One region of the Bradyrhizobium sp. SMVTL-02 genome, then DNA from elsewhere that is predicted to be linked to it. Evidence: riboswitches for the same ligand, from Rfam matches in the RefSeq annotation. Region 1 holds a riboswitch; each other region holds the start of a gene.
What was found. Region 1 has a riboswitch for cobalamin ahead of ACNJYB_RS07910 (ribonucleoside-diphosphate reductase subunit alpha). Riboswitches for the same ligand answer to the same signal wherever they lie in the genome.
Positions count from the first base shown of each region.

Region 1 (4,713 bases):
CGACGACCTTCTCGCGTAGGCGATCCCAGGGCAGCGTCGAAGAGCGGTCGAGATCGAGTCCGCCGCGGGCATCGTTAAGAAGTTGGATAGAGTCGAACGGCAAAATACCTTTCGACCAGAGCGAGCCTTCGAAGCTTGGATAGCGTCCGCGCTCGCTTGCGAGATCTGAGGACGCCTCGATGGCGTGGAAGGAAATCGCCTCCATGCTGATATCCGCGAACGTGACTGCCGCATCCGATGCGATCGGGATGCGCTGGACCTGAAGCGCCTCCTGAAAGCCCATCAGGCCGAGACCGACCGGCCGGTGACGCATGTTGGACCGGCGCGCCTCCGGGATGGTGTAGAAATTGATGTCAATGACGTTGTCGAGCATCCGGACGGCGGTCGTCACCGTCCGCTTCAGTTTTGCCTCGTCGATGCCGTCGGGGCCGACATGACTAAGCAGGTTGACGGAGCCCAGATTGCAGACGGCGACTTCGTCGGCCGAAGTGTTCAGCGTGATCTCGGTGCACAGATTCGAGGAATGGATCACGCCCATGTGGCGCTGTGGCGAACGCAAGTTGCAGGGGTCTTTGAAGGCGATCCAGGGGTGGCCGGTCTCGAATAGCATGGTCAGCATGCGACGCCAGAGGTCGGTAGCTCGCACCGTCTTGAAGAGGCGTATCCCGCCGTCCTTGGCTCTGGCTTCATAGGCCTCGTACGCGGTCCTGAATGCCTCGCCGTAGAGGTCATGCAGGTCCGGCGTCTCATCCGGCGAGAACAGCGTCCACTCGCCGTCGGCGTCGACGCGCTGCATGAACAGGTCCGGAATCCAGTTTGCGGTGTTCATGTCGTGCGTCCGGCGGCGGTCATCGCCGGTGTTCTTGCGGAGGTCGAGGAATTCCTCGATGTCGACGTGCCAGGTCTCAAGGTAAGCGCAGACCGCGCCCTTGCGCTTTCCACCCTGGTTGACGGCGATCGCAGTGTCGTTGGCGACTTTGAGGAACGGGATGATGCCCTGGCTCTCGCCATTGGTGCCCTTGATGTGAGCGCCTAGGCCGCGAACTGGCGTCCAGTCGTTGCCGAGGCCACCCGAATATTTGGCGAGCAGCGCATTGTCCTTGATCGACTTGAAAATGCCGTCAAGGTCATCGGCGACGGTGGTGAGGAAGCAGGACGACAGCTGCGGACGCAGCGTGCCAGAATTAAACAGCGTGGGTGTCGAGGCCATGAAGTCGAACGATGACAAGAGATCGTAGAACTCGATCGCCTTTGCCTCGCGATCAATCTCGCGCAGCGCCAGCCCCATCGCAACCCGCATGAAGAAAGCCTGCGGCAGCTCGATTCGCTTGCCGTGCTGATGTAGGAAATAGCGGTCGTAAAGCGTCTGAAGACCTAGGAACTGGAAGTTTAGGTCCCGTTCCGGCTTCAGCGCTGCGGCGATCCTGTCGAGATCGAAGCGGGCAAGTTCGGGATCGAGCAGCTCGGCGTTGATCCCGACCCTCACATAGGCCGGAAAGTATTCGGCATAGAGCGTCGCCATGTCGGCTTGCGAGGCCGACGTCGCAACACCATGAACGTGCGAGAGCACCTCGCCGCGGAGCTTGTCGAGCAGCAAACGCGCGCTGACGTAAGAATAGTTTGGCTCGTGCTCGACGAGGGTACGCGCTGCCATGATCGAAGCCAGCGCCAGCTCGTCCTGGCTGATGCCGTCGTAGAGATTGCGCCTGGTCTCGGCCAGCACGGGCTCCACAGAGACGCCATCGAGGCCGGCGCAGGCTTCGCCGATGATCAGCGCGAGGCGATTGGTATCCAGACCGACACGGGAACCGTCCGTCAGGGTGACGTGAAGCGCCGGAGCGCCGGCGGGCGCCGGCTGCGCGGCCGCGTCCTCGGCGCGCTGACGCGCGCGCTCTTCGCGATACAACACATAAGCGCGCGCAACCTTGTGGTTCTCACTGCGCATCAAGGCGAGTTCGACCTGATCTTGAACATCCTCGATATGGAAGGTGCGTCCTTCGCCCGCGCGCCGCATGAGCGCAGCGACGACCTCGTCGGTCAATTGCACAACGCTCTCATGCACGCGGCGAGAGGCGGCCGCCGTGGTACCTTCGACGGCCAGAAAGGCCTTGGTCATGGCCAACCCGATCTTGGGGGAGTCAAATGGGGTGACCTTGCCGTTACGGCGAATGATCTGCATGGTCGGCTCGCTTGGCGCGAGCGTTCGCGGACGCGACTGGATAATGGCAGCGGACGCATTGTCCGCGTCGTGTAGGTTCAGTGACATCAATAGGCCCCGTGATGCGCGTTGTGTTTGAACGGGGCGATAAGGAAGGACGCTGACGCAGCGCCGGCAGATATGTTGCCGGACGGTGCGTGTAAGCGACCGCCGGACACCCCGCCCGTGGACGTTCTGGTCGTCACGGCAGGTCTCCTGGCTCGCAGGTCGTTGCACTTCCTGTCTTCCCGGCGCAGTCGCACCAGTGACGTCGTTCGGAAGCAGCTCGCTGCTGACAGTTGCGGGGGCAGCGCCGGAATTCCGCGCACAAGGCGCAGTTCACCGGCTTCCCTCTTAGCCACTAAATCTTGCGATCAAGCGGACCGTGATGACGATATGTAGTGATATTCGGGACGCGCTGTCAACAGCTGATGAGGCTCGTAGATTTTTGCACGCAATCTTGACGTCGTTCCCGCGCTCGCCCGCGGTGATGTCGTCTATCCGCCGAGGGCTCAGCTATGCGGACGGAGTCTGGCAGGCGACGATTTGGGTGAGCGGCGGCGCACGAGCGGGCAAAGCTCAAGTCCCTGAGATTCAGGCGCGGCGGGACGTACGCTTCCTTGGAGCCCCTGGTCGAGATATGAAAGTCTGCACCGTGTGAAGATAGCTTGTGACAAAGCGCGCGGATATTGCTCATCTTTCCGCGTACAATCCGACGACAGCGTGCACGTGCCGCTCGCTCGACTGCGTTAACGGGTTAACACCAAGTCTCGTCCGGCGTCTGTATCCTCAGACCGCGCAAAGAGCGAGCGTTGGAACCTAAGTTCGGAGGATAATGCATGAATGGCAAGCGCATTCTGATGATCGTCGGGGATTTTGGTGAGGACTACGAAATAATGGTCCCGTTCCAGGCCCTCCTCGCCGTCGGACACACGGTTCATGCCGTCTGCCCCGGCAAGGCCGCAGGCGACACAATCGCAACGTCGATCCATGATTTCGAAGGCCAGCAGACCTACAGCGAAAAGCGCGGCCACAACTTCACGATCAATACCACGTTCGCCGAAATCGATTCCTCATCTTATGACGCGCTCGTGATCCCGGGGGGCCGAGCTCCCGAATACCTTCGCACCGATGGACGGGTGATCGAGCTGGTTAGATACTTCTTCGCTGCTGAGAAGCCCGTCGCCGCAATCTGTCATGCGGCGCAGCTCCTTGCGGGCGCCGACGTGCTGAAGGGGCGCACCTGTTCGGCCTATCCGGCCTGCCGCATCGAGGTCGAACTTGCCGGCGGCGTTTATGCCGAGATCCCAATTAATGGCGCCGTGACAGATCGCAATCTGGTCAGCGCGCCGGCTTGGCCGGCTCACCCCGCGTGGCTATCGCAATTTCTTGCCGTTCTGGGGACGACGATCAGCCATTCCGGCCTGCGCCGCGCCGCATGATCGTTCGGCTTGACGACGTGAATGAGCGTAGGTACGGGCGCAGGGCGGGGTGATAGACTGTGACCCGGCTCTTTCTGCTGCCTGAGGCGGCGCCCATGTGCAGGCTCTTTGTCAATGCGGATGCGGAGCTTTGGCAGACCCGGCTGAAGTCCGTGCGAATGCGCGGTTTCTCCACCAGCATCCGCTTGGAGAACCTTTACTGGCGGATTCTGGAGGAGATCGCGCAGCGCGATGGCATGACACTCTCGCAGCTCCTGGACCGGCTGCATGAAGAATTGCTGGAGGACCGGAAGAATGTGGAGAACTTTTCCTCGTTCCTCCGCGTCTGCTGCGGCCGCTATCTGATGCTGCAACTCTCTGGCGACATCCCGCGCGATTTCGCCACACCGGTCAGATCGCTAGATGCCAACCGCATCCTCGAGCGCGAGGCACGACGCTTTGCTGCGGACGCCGGGAGCGGGAGTAACAAATCGAGGATTTCAGTCACTGGTTAGGCAGAATTGCGTCAATCGATGGCGGTTGCCGCAGCTCGTCTGGGGCCCACGCGACAAAGCCGAGCCTCCAGTCACAACGGTCCAAGCGCCAGATCGGGTCTTTTTGCTAGCGCCATCTGAGCCGCACTTCCAATTTTTTTGATAGCGACAGTCAAGGAATCTCGCTGCGGATTGGCGCAGCAACTCACTATTCTTTTCCTACACGACTGGCCGCACTTTCGCTTGGTCTGGCGTGCCAGAGAAGGAAAGGAGAACGTGATGAAGAAGAAGATCGCTGAGATCAAGACCACCATCCGCACCACCACTCCGTACACCGGTACGCTTTAGGTTGGTTCGACGAGTGCCTTGAATGCATCTACCTGATGAGAGCATAGCGGCAAGGAGGGTGGTCCTTTCGACCACCCTCCTTTGTGACAGTTCCGGAGAGTCGAATGGTTGATTTGATCCAGCAGCGCATTGCCCCGGCCATATCATCTTCCGTCGAACTCAGTCCGATCACTATTTTGAAGGCAGAATCGGGCATGGCCCCGATTCCGACGATCAAATCGGCACTCGCGCGCTCCGGCTGGGACATCTTAAT
Region 1 covers NZ_CP182469.1:1,691,230-1,695,942, forward strand. Annotated here, with positions in the region: gene ACNJYB_RS07910 (ribonucleoside-diphosphate reductase subunit alpha) at 1-2,266, opposite strand, end outside; cobalamin riboswitch at 2,387-2,600, opposite strand; gene ACNJYB_RS07915 (DJ-1/PfpI family protein) at 3,037-3,639, shown strand; gene ACNJYB_RS07920 (ribbon-helix-helix domain-containing protein) at 3,735-4,133, shown strand; gene ACNJYB_RS07925 (hypothetical protein) at 4,305-4,460, shown strand; gene ACNJYB_RS07930 (tetratricopeptide repeat protein) at 4,565-4,713, shown strand, end outside.

Region 2 (4,713 bases), 1.3 Mb from region 1:
GGTGCTTCGGCCGACATCGCGGAGATGCTGGGCTGGCCGGTGGTCCTTGTGATCGATCCCTCCGGGCAGGCGCAGACGGCGGCGGCGATCGCTGCCGGCTTGCGCGACTATCGGCCCGGCGTGCGACTTGCCGGTGTGGTGCTCAATCGCGTCGCCAGCCCGCGCCACGAAGACCTGGTGCGGCGCGCGCTTGCGGACATCGGCATCGCCGTGTTCGGCGCGCTGCCGCGTCACGCCGAGGTCAGCCTGCCGAAACGACATCTCGGCCTCGTGCAGGCGGAGGAGCAGGCCGACATCGGCAAGCTGATCGACGAGGCCGCGCGCTTCGTCGCCGCGCATGTCGATCTTGATGCGGTGCTGTGCTTCGCTGCCAGCTGGTCGCCGCGACCTACGGCGAATGGGTGGAATGTGAGGCCGCCCGGGCAACGCATCGCGCTCGCCCGTGATGCGGCGTTCTCCTTCGTCTATCCGCATATGCTGGAGGCCTGGCGCGCGGCGGGCGCCGAGATCTCGACATTCTCGCCGCTCGCTGATGAGGTGCCCGACGCGAGCGCCGACGTCTGCTGGCTACCGGGCGGCTATCCCGAGCTTCACGCAGGAAAGATCGCAGCCAATGCGCGGTTTCGCAGCAGCCTGCGCGCCTTCGTCGAGACGCGGCCGGTGCACGGGGAGTGCGGAGGCTATATGGTGCTGGGCGCAGGCCTCAAAGATGCCGACGGGATCCGTCATGAGATGACGGGTCTGCTTGGCCTGGAGACCAGCTTTGCCAAGCGCCGCATGCATCTGGGCTATCGTCTCGCCACACTTGCAACGCCGATGCCGGGACATCGGGCGGGCGCGCGCCTGCGCGGCCACGAGTTCCACTATTCGACCATCCTTGCCCAGCCCGATACGCCGCTGGCGGTCGTGCATGATGCAACGGGCGCGGTCATCGCCGAGACCGGCTCGCAGCGCGGCCGCGCCACCGGCACGTTCTTCCATCTGATCGCGGAGGACCGGTGAGCGGTTTTGTCTCCTTCGTCTCCGCCGGCCCCGGTGATCCCGAGCTCCTCACCGTGAAGGGCGCCGCGCGGCTGCGCGAGGCCGATGTCGTGCTCTATGACGATCTTGCCTCCGGCGCGATCCTCGATCTCGCCCGGCCTGGTACCAATCTCGTCGCGGTGGGAAAGCGGGCCGGGCGGCCCTCCACGAAGCAGCACCATGTCAACCGCCTCCTGGTCGACTATGCGGCAACCGGCGCGCGCGTGGTGCGGTTGAAGTCCGGCGATGCCGGCATTTTCGGCCGGCTCGAAGAGGAGATCGAGACGCTGCGCGAAGCCGGCATCGGCTATGAGATCGTTCCCGGGGTCACCTCGGCCTGTGTCGCCGCGGCGCAGGCGGGAATCCCGCTGACCCGGCGGCACACCTCGCGCCGCGTGCAGTTCGTCACCGGGGCCGATGTCACTGGCGAGCTGCCGCCAAACCTGAACTGGGCGGCGCTGGCCGACCCTGAGGCGACCACCGTCGTCTATATGGGCCGGCGCACGTTTCCGGCGCTTACCGCAAAATTGATCGCCCACGGCCTCGCCGCTGATACCCCGGCGCTGTTCGCCGAATCCCTCGGGCGACCCGAGGAACGGCTGGTCCGCACCACGATTGCCGAGCTTGCCGAGCAGCTTGCACGAGGCGGGGCGGCTTCGACGGCCGCAGTCATCCTGTTCGGTGCGCTGGCAGGGGAATATCCGTCATGAGGGCCACTGCCGCCGTTCGCCCCTTGACGCCTGCGATGCGAAAGAGGCACACAAGAGGGGCATGGTGCTCGACGCGGCGCAAAGCGCCGGAGCATAATCGGGAATGGGGATGGGCGGACCCAGTTGCGGCGCCCAAAACCCCAGCCGCCCCCGCGACTGTAAGCGGTGAGGGGCTCCGATCAGCCACTGGACCGCAAGGTTCGGGAAGGCCGGAGAACCCCAGTGAACCGCGAGCCAGGAGACCGGCCGTGCATGTTTTGAGGCCAAGGCCGTCGGGTGTGACGGCAGGAAGGAACTGAGCCATGCATATCGAACCGGGCGTCGTGACGGGCGCCAAGCTCGTGTTGAGTTACGCAACCGGCATCGCCGCAGGCGGCGTTGCCCTGAAGCTCGCCGCTGAGACCGTACGCGAGCAGGGGATCACGTCATTCGCGGCGCGGACGCTCGCCACCACGGGCCTCGTCTTCACCTTCTTCGAGATCCTGCCGCACTTCCCCGTCGGCGTCTCCGAGGTGCACTTCATCCTCGGTTCGACCCTGTTCCTGCTGTTCGGCGCCGCGCCCGCAGCCTTCGGCCTCGCATTGGGCCTGCTGCTTCAAGGCGTGCTCTTCGAGCCGGCCGACCTGCCGCAATACGGCATGAACGTCACCACGCTGCTGGTGCCGCTGTTCGCGATCCAGGCGATTGCCGCGCGGCTCATTTCCCGCAACACCGCCTATGTCGACCTCAGGTATCGCCAGGCGCTGGCGCTCTCGACCACCTACCAAGCCGGCGTGATCGCCTGGGTGGCGTTCTGGGCGCTCTATGGCTCCGGCTTTGCCATGAGCAACCTCGCCAACATCGCGGCCTTCGCGGCCTCCTACGCGCTCGTCATCGTGATCGAGCCGCTGGCCGATCTCGCCGTGCTGGCGCTGGCGAAGTGGCTGCGCGGTGTTACGGCGCCGGGCCTCGTCACCCCGCGCCTGCACAACGCGGCTTAAGAGACAAGGGGCGGCCGTCATGGCCCCCCTGTACGCCCGATGCTCACGCTCTCCCTGATAGGCATCGGTTGCGGCGATCCCGAGCAGCTCACGCGCGCCGCGATCTGCGCCATCAACGCGGCCGATCTGGTCCTGATCCCGCGCAAGGGAAGCGCGAAATCCGATCTCGCCGATCTCAGGCGGACGATCTGCACTGACGTGCTTACCAGCAACACGACGCGCATCGCCGAGTTCGACCTGCCGGTGCGCGACGCGACGGAGGCCGATTACCGCAAGGGCGTGGACGATTGGCATGATGCGGTCGCCGCCGCATGGTCGCAGACAATCGCGAACCATCTGGGCGGCGACGGCAAGGTCGCACTGCTGATCTGGGGCGATCCTTCGCTTTACGATTCCTCGCTGCGGATTGCGCGCCGGCTCGATCCCTTGCCTGCACTCCAAGTCGTGCCCGGCATCACCTCGATCCAGGCGCTGTGCGCGGCGCACGCGCTGCCGCTCAACGACATCGGCGAACCGTTTCTGGTCACGACAGGCCGTCGCTTGCGAGAGGGCGGCTGGCCGCAGGGCGTCGACACGGTGGTGGTGATGCTCGACGGCGGCACGGCATTCCAGTCGCTCGATCCGGAAGGGCTCCATATCTGGTGGGGCGCTTATCTCGGCATGCCCGACCAGATCATCATGTCCGGCGCGCTCACTGACGCGGGCCCGCGCATCGTCGCGCTCCGGCAGGAGGCGCGCGAGCGCCACGGCTGGATCATGGACAGCTACATTCTCAAGCGCAGGCCGTAAGCGAGGCAGCATGCTCCCCGGCTGGGTCACCCAGAAATGTCCCGATGTCTCCGCGACCCATCGCGATGCGGCGATCGCACGTCAGGCGCAACTGACAAAACCGACCGGCGCGCTCGGCCGGCTCGAGCAGCTTGCGATCGAGCTTGCCGGCCTCCAAGCGACCGAGCAACCGCGTGCCGCGTGCGTACCCATCATCATCTTCGCCGGCGATCACGGCATCGTCGCGCAGGGGGTGTCGGCCTATCCGCAGGCGGTCACCATCGCGATGATGGCGAATTTTGCCTCAGGCGGCGCAGCGATCTCGGTGCTGGCGCGCGAGCTCGGCTCAAACCTGGAAGTCGTTGACGCCGGCACGCTGACGGAGGGGGCGATGCCTGGCATCGTCACCGACAAGCCGCGCAGTGGCACCCGTGATTTCAGTGTCGAGGCTGCGCTCACGCCAGCAGAGCTGGTCTTCGCCTTCGAAGCCGGCCAGCGCGCGGTCGCGCGTGCCGAGGCCAGCCAGCCTGATCTCCTGCTCTTCGGCGAGATGGGCATCGGCAACACCACGACATCAGCGGCGATCGCCGCGAGCCTGCTCGGCGTCAGCGCCGAGGAGATCGCGGGCAGCGGCACCGGCGTCGATGCGGCGGGCCGTGCGCACAAGGCGCGCGTGATCGATGCCGCGATTGCGCGTCATGGCGTTGCGGGCGCCTCGGCCGAAAAGATCCTGTGTGCTGTCGGCGGACTCGAGATCGCGGCGATCGCGGGCGCCATCATTGCGGCCGCGCAGCGCCGCATCCCTGTGCTGATCGACGGCTTCATCGTATCGGTCGCGGCGCTGGCGGCCGTGCGGCTCAACCCGTCGTGTCAGCCATTCCTGCTGCCTTCGCATCAATCGGCGGAGCAGGGACATCGGCTGGTGCTGCGCGCGCTGAACGTGCAGCCGCTGATCAGCCTCGATCTCAGGCTCGGCGAGGGATCGGGCGCCGCCATCGCGCTGCCGCTGGTGAGGTCGGCCTGCGCGCTCCACAATGACATGGCGACCTTTGCGGAGGCCAATGTGCCTGACAGGCCTAGCTGACCCGCTGATTGACCGAGACCACCCGCCAGCCGCTCGCGAGCCGGTCGATCCGGGTCAGCGACAGCGGGTCGATGACGAAGCGTAACGCCGCCTCCGGTAGGAGATCGAGCGCGGTGCACAGCGCGGCGCGGATCGTGCCGGAATGCACGAC
Region 2 covers NZ_CP182469.1:2,942,895-2,947,607, forward strand. Annotated here, with positions in the region: gene ACNJYB_RS13670 (cobyrinate a,c-diamide synthase) at 1-1,002, shown strand, start outside; gene cobA (uroporphyrinogen-III C-methyltransferase) at 999-1,730, shown strand; cobalamin riboswitch at 1,776-1,995, shown strand; gene ACNJYB_RS13680 (energy-coupling factor ABC transporter permease) at 2,033-2,710, shown strand; gene cobF (precorrin-6A synthase (deacetylating)) at 2,750-3,499, shown strand; gene cobT (nicotinate-nucleotide--dimethylbenzimidazole phosphoribosyltransferase) at 3,510-4,562, shown strand; gene ACNJYB_RS13695 (histidine phosphatase family protein) at 4,555-4,713, opposite strand, start outside.
Region 2: linked by a shared signal. The riboswitch ahead of ACNJYB_RS13680 (energy-coupling factor ABC transporter permease) and the one ahead of ACNJYB_RS07910 (ribonucleoside-diphosphate reductase subunit alpha) in region 1 are both predicted to bind cobalamin.

Region 3 (4,713 bases), 1.2 Mb from region 1:
CTCGGATCACTTTCCGGCGCGCCCCAGGCTCGCGCGAGATCATCCTGCAGCGATTGCGGCAGGCGCGCGACCGCGTCGCGATAGTCGGCGAGGCTCCAGGTCAATTGCTGCTCGAGCAGCGTCTCGCCGAGCGCATGGACCGGCGCGACGTCGAATCCGGCTTCCGCGAGATCAAATACCATGGCTTCGACCGACGCCAGCGCATCGAGACCGACCGCATGCGCGATCTGGTGGGGACGGCCCGGATAGTTCGAGAGCACGATCGCAATGCGCTTCTCGACGGCCGGTGTCACCGCCAGCCGCCGCGAGGCCGCGACGCGCGCGGCAACGGCCGTCACGCGCTCCTCATCGGCCCTGTGGGCCAGATGCGAAAATTGCAGATCGGGATCGCGCTCCGCCGCTGATTTGAAGCTCACCACGCCGGTGAACACGCGGCCGTCGACCTCCGGCAGCACCACATGCATCGCGAGATCGCCGGGCGAGAGGCCACGGAGCGATTCCGCCCAGTCCTCACGCCGCGCCGTCGAGAGCGCGACCTGGAATACCGGACAGATTGCGGCCTCGAACGGCGTCGTGCCATCCTCGCCAACCGCAGAAAACGCCGTCGCATTGACGATGGCAGCCGCCGGATTTTGCGCGAGATACGCGCGCAGCCAATCGGCAACGCCCGCGGCCTTCAGCGAGGTGACGAACACGCCATGCGCGTCAAAGCCCTTTTCGCGCAACGCCGCGATCAGGGCATCGACGGGTCCGGTGTCCGCTGCGGTGAGATAGGAGCGATAGAACGTCACCAGCGCGTGCGGCTTTCCTTCCTCCGCGACCGGCGCCGGGATGACGCCGCGCGAGGGATCGTAAAAGCCCATCTCAGGAACGATCATCTCGCCGACGACCGGACCCGCATAAAGCCCCGAGGCGAGCGCGAGCTGTGCAATCGCCGCTTGCGCCGCGACGGGCCCGCCGTTGTCGCAGAGCACCTTGAGCCGCCGCAGCGTCGACACCGGCAAGGTCGAGTACACATCGAGCCGGGAGTCGTCGCGGCCGTCGGCGGGCAGCACGGCCAGAACGATGCCGCGATCTTTGGCCAGTTGCTGGAGCGCCGCGAGGCCATACGGCCAATAGGATTCGCCGCCGATCAGGCGCACCAGGATGCCGCGGGCCTGCGACAGCGTGCGCTCGATATAGGTATCGACCGAGAGCGGATGACGGAGTTCGGCGAGATTGGCGAGCCGCAGCGACGGCAGGCTGTCACGGCCACGCCGCCAGCCGGCCGCAAACGCGGCAAGGTCGGAATCCGAATACGAGAGCACCACGAGATCGGCCGGATCCTGGCCGATGTCTCTTGGCGTCGCGGTCTCCTCGAGACCGCGGCTCTCGCGGAAGACGACGTGCATCAGATACCTAGTCCTGACCTGATCGCGGTCTCGTCGATATCGCCATGCTCGCCGATCACGACGAGCTTTGACTGCCTGAGACCCGCGCCCCAGGGTCGGTCGAACTGGTGGCGCACGCGCTCGCCGACCGCCTGCAGCAGCAGGCGCATTGGCTTGCCGGCGACGGCGATGTAGCCCTTGGCGCGCAGCACGTTCTGCTCGCGCGCGAGACGCTGGACGGAAGCGACCAGCGCATCGACATCCGAAACCTCCGGAAGATCGATCACGACCGAGGCGAAATCATCGTGCTCGTGCTCCTCCTCGCCATCGTGATGCGACGGACGCGCGGCGAGATCGTTCTCGGCAGCCGCGCCGAGACCGAGGATGACGCGGGCATCGATCGCGCCGTCGGTGACGGGCAGCATCGGCACGCGGCGCGGCATCTCGGCGGTGATCGCCGCCTTGGCGGCTTCGATGCCGGCACTACCGGCGAGATCGGCCTTGGTCAGCAGCACGATGTCGGCGCAGGCGATCTGGTCCTCGAACACTTCCGACAGCGGCGTCTCGTGATCGAGATTCTCGTCTGCTGCGCGCTGCGCCTCTACCGCATCCGGATCCGGCGCGAAGCGGCCCGCGGCCACCGCCTCGGCATCGGCGAGCGCGATGACGCCGTCGACCGTGATCCGCGAGCGGATCTCCGGCCAGTCGAACGCCTTCAGCAGCGGCTTGGGCAGCGCCAGACCCGAGGTCTCGATCAGGATGTGATCGGGCCGCACCGGCCGCGCCAGCAGTTGCTCCATGGTCGGAATGAAATCGTCGGCGACGGTGCAGCAGATGCAGCCATTGGCGAGCTCGACGATGTTCTCTTCCGGACAATTGGCATCTGCGCAGGACTTCAATATTTCACCGTCGACTCCCGCGCTGCCGAACTCGTTGACGAGCACCGCGAGCTTCTTGCCGCCCGCATTGCTGAGCAGATGCTGGATCAGTGTCGTCTTGCCGGAGCCGAGGAAACCGGTGACCACCGTGACAGGGACTTTTGCGAGCGAGTTCATTCGGCGGCCTCCGGCACGACGGGAATGGGGGGAATGCGGGCAAGCGACTGCTTGCGGAAGATCTCGGGACGGCTGCGCCAAGGCACGAGGCCATCTGGCGCGGCCGCATAGGCCACAGCGCCAGCGACGACGTCCTGCGCGTTCGCATCGGACAGGCGGCCATAGACATAGGACCAACGGCCGGGCGCGCTGAGCGCGACAGAGCAGCCCTGGCTGCAGGCCGACAGGCATTCGACGGGAACCACGTTGACGCCCTCGGGCACGCCCGCCTCGAGGATCGCACCATGCAGGCGCTTGCCGGGCGTGGTCTCGCCCTCACCAAGCGTTTGGCCGGCGCGGCAGGTGATGCAGACGTGAAGTGTGACGGTCATCGCCTCTTCCAGGATAATCAGCGGGAGGCGATGAGGCGCGCGGACCATACTCCTGAAGGCCCGCTTCCCCGTCGCGGAACACCCCGTCCGCCGGTCCAAAACTCGTCCGCGCTGGCAGGTCTCCCGGCTTGCGGAGCAGGGTTTTGGCCCTTCGATCCCCGCCTTCCCGATCCCCGCGGGAATCAGTGGCTTTGGGCATCTCTCCGATCACGGTCGCGGGGGCGGCTGCATTTTGGACCCAAATCTTGCCGATTCGGACCCTATCGCATTCCCTCTTCGCCTGTCATAGGACAGGAACCAACGCCGGGCCACCATTTGCCCCCGGCCGCCTCTTGTCAAGCCGAAGGACCCGATCCGATGACGCCTGAACCGGATACCCAGACGGCCGATGAAACCGACGCCCGGCACGCCCAGAAGATGGCGAAGAAGAAGGCCGCCCGCGACAAGATCATGGCGACCAAGAGCGGCGAAAAGGGCCTCATCATCGTCCACACCGGCGCGGGCAAGGGCAAGTCCTCCTCCGCCTTCGGCATGATCGTCCGCTGCGTCGCCCATGGCTTTCCCTGCGCGGTCGTGCAGTTCATCAAGGGCGCCTGGGATACCGGCGAGCGGCGCCTGCTCACCGGCCATTTCGGCGAGCTCTGCCAGTTCCACGCCATGGGCGAAGGTTTCACCTGGGAGACGCAGGATCGCGCCCGCGACATTGCCGCCGCGCGCGCCGGCTGGGACAAGGCCAAGGAGCTGATCCTCGATCCGAACCTGCGCATGGTGGTGCTCGACGAGATCAACATCGCGCTGCGCTACGACTATCTCGACATCGCGGAGGTCGTGGAATTCCTGACGACGCAGAAGCCTCCGATGACGCATGTCGTGCTCACCGGGCGCAACGCCAAGGACGAGCTGATCGAGATCGCCGACCTCGTCACCGAGATGACGCTGGTGAAACATCCGTTCCGCTCCGGCATCAAGGCGCAGGCCGGCGTCGAGTTCTGAATTCGATGGCGCGCGCATTGATGATCCAGGGGGCCGGCTCGGACGTGGGCAAGTCGCTCGTCGTCGCCGGCCTTGCGCGCGCCTTCGCGCGGCGCGGCCTGCGTGTGCTCCCGTTCAAGCCGCAGAACATGTCGAACAACGCGGCCGTCACCGTAGATGGCGGCGAAATCGGTCGCGCCCAGGCGCTGCAGGCCCTCGCGGCCGGCGTCGAGCCACACACCGACATGAACCCGGTGCTGCTCAAACCCGAGACGGATGTCGGTGCGCAGGTCGTTGTCCACGGCACGCGCATTGCGACTGCACGTGCGCGGGAATATGCGGCGATGAAGCCCTCGCTGATGGGCGCCGTGCTGGAGAGCTTTGAGCGGCTGAAAGCGCGGGCCGACCTCGTGCTGGTCGAAGGCGCCGGCAGCCCCGCCGAGGTCAACCTGCGCAAAGCCGACATCGCCAATATGGGCTTTGCGCGCAAGGCCGACGTGCCCGTCGTGCTGGTCGGCGACATCGACCGTGGCGGCGTCATCGCCCAGCTCGTCGGCATCAGGACGGTGATCGACCCCGACGATGCCGCGATGATCCAGGGTTTTGTCATCAACAAGTTCCGCGGCGATCCCACGCTGTTCGACGACGGCTACAAGCTGATCGCGCAGAAGACCGCCTGGCGCGGCCTCGGCGTGCTGCCCTGGTTCGCGCGTGCCGGCGAGCTTCCGGCCGAGGACGCGCTGGGCCTGAGCGATGCGCGCAAGCCGGGCCAATGCAAGATCGCCTGCCTCGCGCTGTCGCGGATCGCCAATTTCGACGATCTCGACCCGCTCAAGCTCGAGCCCGGTGTCGATCTCGTGATGGTGCGCCCGGGGGACGCGATCCCCGGCGATGTCCGTCTCGTCATCATCCCTGGCTCAAAATCCACCCGCGGCGATCTCGCCT
Region 3 covers NZ_CP182469.1:2,929,704-2,934,416, reverse strand. Annotated here, with positions in the region: gene cobN (cobaltochelatase subunit CobN) at 1-1,391, opposite strand, end outside; gene cobW (cobalamin biosynthesis protein CobW) at 1,391-2,425, opposite strand; gene ACNJYB_RS13615 (DUF1636 family protein) at 2,422-2,796, opposite strand; cobalamin riboswitch at 2,893-3,113, opposite strand; gene cobO (cob(I)yrinic acid a,c-diamide adenosyltransferase) at 3,154-3,789, shown strand; gene ACNJYB_RS13605 (cobyric acid synthase) at 3,795-4,713, shown strand, end outside.
Region 3: linked by a shared signal. The riboswitch ahead of ACNJYB_RS13615 (DUF1636 family protein) and the one ahead of ACNJYB_RS07910 (ribonucleoside-diphosphate reductase subunit alpha) in region 1 are both predicted to bind cobalamin.

Region 4 (4,713 bases), 2.2 Mb from region 1:
AACCGTCTCCATGTTGCTGAAGGCCGCCATCATCATCTGAACAGTGAGCGGCTGGAAGATCGGGATGTAGCGCTTGAGATAGTTGTCCCCGACCTCGATGTCCGACTGAGTGAAGAAACGAAAGATTTGGGTGAGCAGCGCGCATTCGCTGGCGGTGACGCGGTCCGACGCCCAGTCCTTGAGGTCGGCGCCGAGCGGCACCTCCTCGCCCATCCAATGGGTCTGCTGCTGGCGCTTCCAGAACTCGTAAGCCCAGGCGTAGCGATCGACATCATAGGTTCCGGTCGCGTCGAGCAGCCCCACTCGTCCCTTGCCGATCAGCGTACGCGGATCGACGGCCGAAAGATCGATCACTGACATGCAAGGCACTCCTCATAATCAGTACGCTGTGGCTGCGGCGCCGCCACCTTGTCGCTGTCGCCGATCTTGCCAGCGAACGCCGCGCGCGAGATAGACTTTGAGCGGCAGTAGTAGAGGCTTTTCAATCCGCACTGCCATGCCGTCCAGTGCAGCATGTGAAGGTCCCATTTATCGACATCGGCTGGGAGATAGAGGTTGATCGACTGGCTTTGGCAGATGAACGGGGCGCGGTCGGCGGCAAGCTCGACGATCCAGCGCTGGTCGATCTCGAAAGCGGTGCGAAAGATCGCTTTCTCGTGCTCCGACAAGATGTCGAGACGGGCCACCGACCCTTCGTGTGCTATAATCGACTGCCACATCGCCGAAGTGTCGGCGCCCTTCGCCGCAAGCACTTTGGCGAGATGCGGATTACGCACCGAGATGGCGCCGGACAATGTCTTATGGGTGTAGATGTTGGCCGGGATTGGCTCGACGCAGGCGCTGGTGCCGCCGCAGATGATGCTGATCGAGGCGGTCGGCGCGATCGCGATCTTATGGCTGAAACGCGCCATCACGCCGCGTTCCAGGGCATCCGGGCACGGACCACGCTCGCGCGCGAGCGTCACGGATGCCGCGTCGGCGTCGCGACGGATTTTTCGGAACATGTTCAGATTGAACGACTTGGCCATGACACTTTCCATTGGAATGCCCTTGGCCTGCAGGAAAGAGTGGAAGCCCATGACGCCGAGGCCGACGGAGCGCTCACGCAGGGCAGCGTAGCGGGCACGCTTCATGCCGTCCGGCGCCACCGTGATGAAGTGGCTGAGCACGTTGTCGAGGAAGCGCATGACATCCTCGATGAAGGTGGGCTCCTCACTCCACTGGTCCCAGGTCTCGAGGTTGAGCGACGACAGACAGCAGACCGCGGTGCGCTCCTCGTCGCGATGATCGATGCCGGTCGGCAGGGTAATTTCGCTGCACAGGTTGGAAGTCGAGACCTTGAGGCCCAGCTCGCGCTGATGCTTGGGGAGCGCGCGGTTTACGGTGTCGATGAACAAGAGATAAGGCTCGCCAGTCTGGAGCCGGTTCTCAAGGATGCGTTGCCACAGCTGGCGGGCATCGATCTGGCGGACGACCTCGTTAGTCTTCGGGCTCCGTAGAGCGAATGCGGTGCCGGCGCCCACGGCACGCATGAACTCATCGGTGACGTTGACGCCGTGATGCAGGTTGAAGCTCTTTCGGTTGAAGTCGCCGGACGCCTTGCGAATCTCGAGGAACTCCTCGATCTCGGGATGGTGGATATCGAGATAGACCGCCGCCGAGCCGCGCCGCAACGAGCCCTGGCTGATCGCCAGCGTCAGGCCGTCCATGACGTGGATGAACGGGATGATGCCTGAAGTGACGCCGCCCTTCACCTTCTCGCCGATCGAGCGAACATTGCCCCAGTAGGTGCCGATGCCGCCGCCGTTGGAAGCAAGCCAGACGTTCTCGTTCCAGGTACCGACGATGCCTTCGAGCGAGTCCGCCACCGAGTTGAGGAAGCAGGAGATCGGCAGGCCGCGCGTGGTCCCGCCGTTGGAGAGCACCGGTGTGGCCGGCATGAACCATAGCCGGGACATCGCATCATAGAGACGTTGGGCATGCGCAACATCGTCCGCGAAAGCGCAAGACACCCGCCCGAACATGTCCTGGTAAGTTTCGCCGGCGAGCAGATAACGGTCGGTCAGCGTCAGCTTGCCGAACGACGTCAACAAGTCGTCGCGCGACGGATCGAGCGTGAGGTCGGCCGGCTTTGGCGATGGCGCGAGGGGCCACGGCAGCGGAGCCGGCGATGGCGAAAGGGGCACCAGACACGGCTCAGGCGCCGCAGGCTTCGCCTGCGCTAGGCGCGGCCGCACACTCGGTGGCGCGACGAGATGACCACGCTGATCGAAATCGTAAGACGGCGACATCGGCAACCCCGCGATGTTAGGCGCCGGGGCCGCGCGGACGACTTGCGAGGAGAGCTGGCAAGTGTGCCCGGCTGCAAGCGCCCCACCGGGGCACCCCGCCCGAGGACTTTCGTTCAGTCGCGGCAGGTCTCCTGGCTCGCGGGTCGCTGGGGCTGTCGGCCTTCCCAGCGCTGTCGCGCCAGTGACCATGATGACAACCGCTCGCCGCTTACAGTTGCGGGGGCAGCCTCGGAATAGCCGTTGCCGGCGCACCGGGTTCCCTCTTAGCTTCCATCCTACGAGATGCGGATTGGAAGACCGTGACGGACTACATATAGGCACCGCTCGCAGAGATTCGTCAAGGCGGCGCCGTCAAGTTAACGAATTGGAGCAGCCCCGAGGTCAAGGTTCGGCGAGCGCTTGTCGTGGAGATCTCGCGCCAAGTCGCAAAGGCTCGCTCGCGCGAAACACGACGGAAATCGGCAGTGACGGCTCCGAGAGAGAGGATGTGGAAAAGGTTCGCGACCTGAGCATGAACTGACAGAAAAGTTGAGCCTGACGGGACGATTTGAAACGCTTCATGATTCGATCGCGTCGACCCGGCGATGTCCGCTGTAAGTGCCTCCCGTCGAGTCTCTACCCCTCGCCCTGGCGGGGGCTTGGCTCGGGGAATCACTTTCCAAACCGAAAGTGCCTTATGTGATGGGCTACGCGACCGTCGGGCTCGCAGGCGGCGTGGTCGCGCGCTTTGTTCACGATTCCAAAAGCTGCTTGGTTTGCCTCCATGAACATCGGAAGGACGAGAAACATATGTCCAAACCGCGTCTCGATAATACCGGAATCGTCACGCCGTTAGGGTGCAATGCGCCTACATTCACCGGAGGAGGCTTTGATCTGCAAGAAGTATCGCTTGAAGTCGTTCGCAGTGCGGTCGGATTGCTCTCAGAAGGAAAGTACGACCCCGGCACCTGGCAAGTGTCTATCCTGACACTGCAAGGCCAAAACGGAGTACGTGTGCTGCCACGCTGGGAGCATTTGATTGCCCCCCCACATCCACGCTGTTGGGCCGGGGAATGAACGTCTTGCTTTCTTCGCACGTGATGCGGGCAATGTGCAAACTTGCTTGCGAATTTGTCCCCCTCGAGAATGGCGGAGTTCTTCTCGGCTGGCGCGCGGGGAAAGACCGGGTGGTAATCGACCTTCGCAGTCCGGCCCGCACGCCCTTCACGGGCGACACTGTTTCGTGCCCGATCACGCTTGGCAGGTCGCGGAGATTCGGCGGGCTTTTCAGGATACCGCGGGTGACGTTGATTACCTCGGCGATTGGCACTCGCATCCGGTGGCGCCGCGGCAATGAGCGATCTGGACTCGGCTACGCTGCGGCGCATTGCTCGCCGCGTGAAGGAGCCGCTCATGCTGATCGTGGCAGGCGGCGAGATCAATCAAGACTGGTCGGCGCGTTGTTGGAAAGGGCGCATTAATGGGCGATTTCTGAGGCGCCGCTTGGAGGCACAACCACAGGAGCTAAAATTGTTCGATCCGCCACACGATTGGGCAACCGTCCGTCACGCTGTATGAGCCGACGCTTGGCGTGTAAGTCGCTCGGATGAATTGGACCAGTTCGGAACAGAGCTGGCCCCGGTTGTTTGGACAGAATTTCCGCGTTGATAGGTGGAGCGTCTGCCGTGGTTAGGCTGCCATGCGGAGCGGCAGCGAGTTGAAGTAGGCTTGATCCGGAGTGCCGCCGTCAAGGCTCGAGTGAGGACGCCGGCCATTGTACAACAACGTTTAAGAATGCCCACAGGACCGTTTTTCGCGAGGTTCTTTATCGGCATCATCCTTGGTTTGGTCGCCGAGTTTGCGTTCATGGGACCGTCGATAAGGCTGACGATGTCGTTTTCCGCTGCAACCTGGACGGCGCGCAAGCAGATCGTTGGCTGGAAGTTCCAGCATGGATGTTCGAGCGGACGGCATGCCCTGACGCTGAGCCTTTGACAGCTCATCCGCTTGTTAGCATCGATGCACTTACCGCGCTTTCTGCGCTTCTCGATCTGGCGTTGAAGGATCGAACGCCATCAGCTGTCCTGGTTTCTGGCGCATCCAAAGGCTCTCACCACCAGAATCGGGGAGCGACTCATGTCACGCCAGACGGCAATGCCAGGGAGCGGATGCCGACACAATCAAAAACCGCGATTGCAGCGGCAGATGGACCTGTTCGGGAGCGGCCTGTTGAACAGCGCCATCGGCGCGCCGGCATGGTCGGAGCTGCCGGCGGAAGTACGGGCGGTCCTGACGAGTCTGATCACGCAGTTAATCCTCGACCACGCTGCGGCGACGGCAACGCCGCGCGCAAAGGAGGTCGGTCATGATCTGTGACAAAGTCAGGCCTCATCATCTCGCGCGCAAGGCGATTCTTTACGTGCGTCAATCCTCAACGCATCAG
Region 4 covers NZ_CP182469.1:7,928,971-7,933,683, forward strand. Annotated here, with positions in the region: gene ACNJYB_RS37990 (ribonucleotide-diphosphate reductase subunit beta) at 1-360, opposite strand, end outside; gene ACNJYB_RS37995 (ribonucleoside-diphosphate reductase subunit alpha) at 351-2,186, opposite strand; cobalamin riboswitch at 2,396-2,608, opposite strand; partial or broken gene ACNJYB_RS38000 (hypothetical protein) at 2,629-2,867, opposite strand; gene ACNJYB_RS38005 (hypothetical protein) at 3,624-3,848, shown strand; gene ACNJYB_RS38010 (hypothetical protein) at 4,407-4,646, shown strand; gene ACNJYB_RS38015 (recombinase family protein) at 4,636-4,713, shown strand, end outside.
Region 4: linked by a shared signal. The riboswitch ahead of ACNJYB_RS37995 (ribonucleoside-diphosphate reductase subunit alpha) and the one ahead of ACNJYB_RS07910 (ribonucleoside-diphosphate reductase subunit alpha) in region 1 are both predicted to bind cobalamin.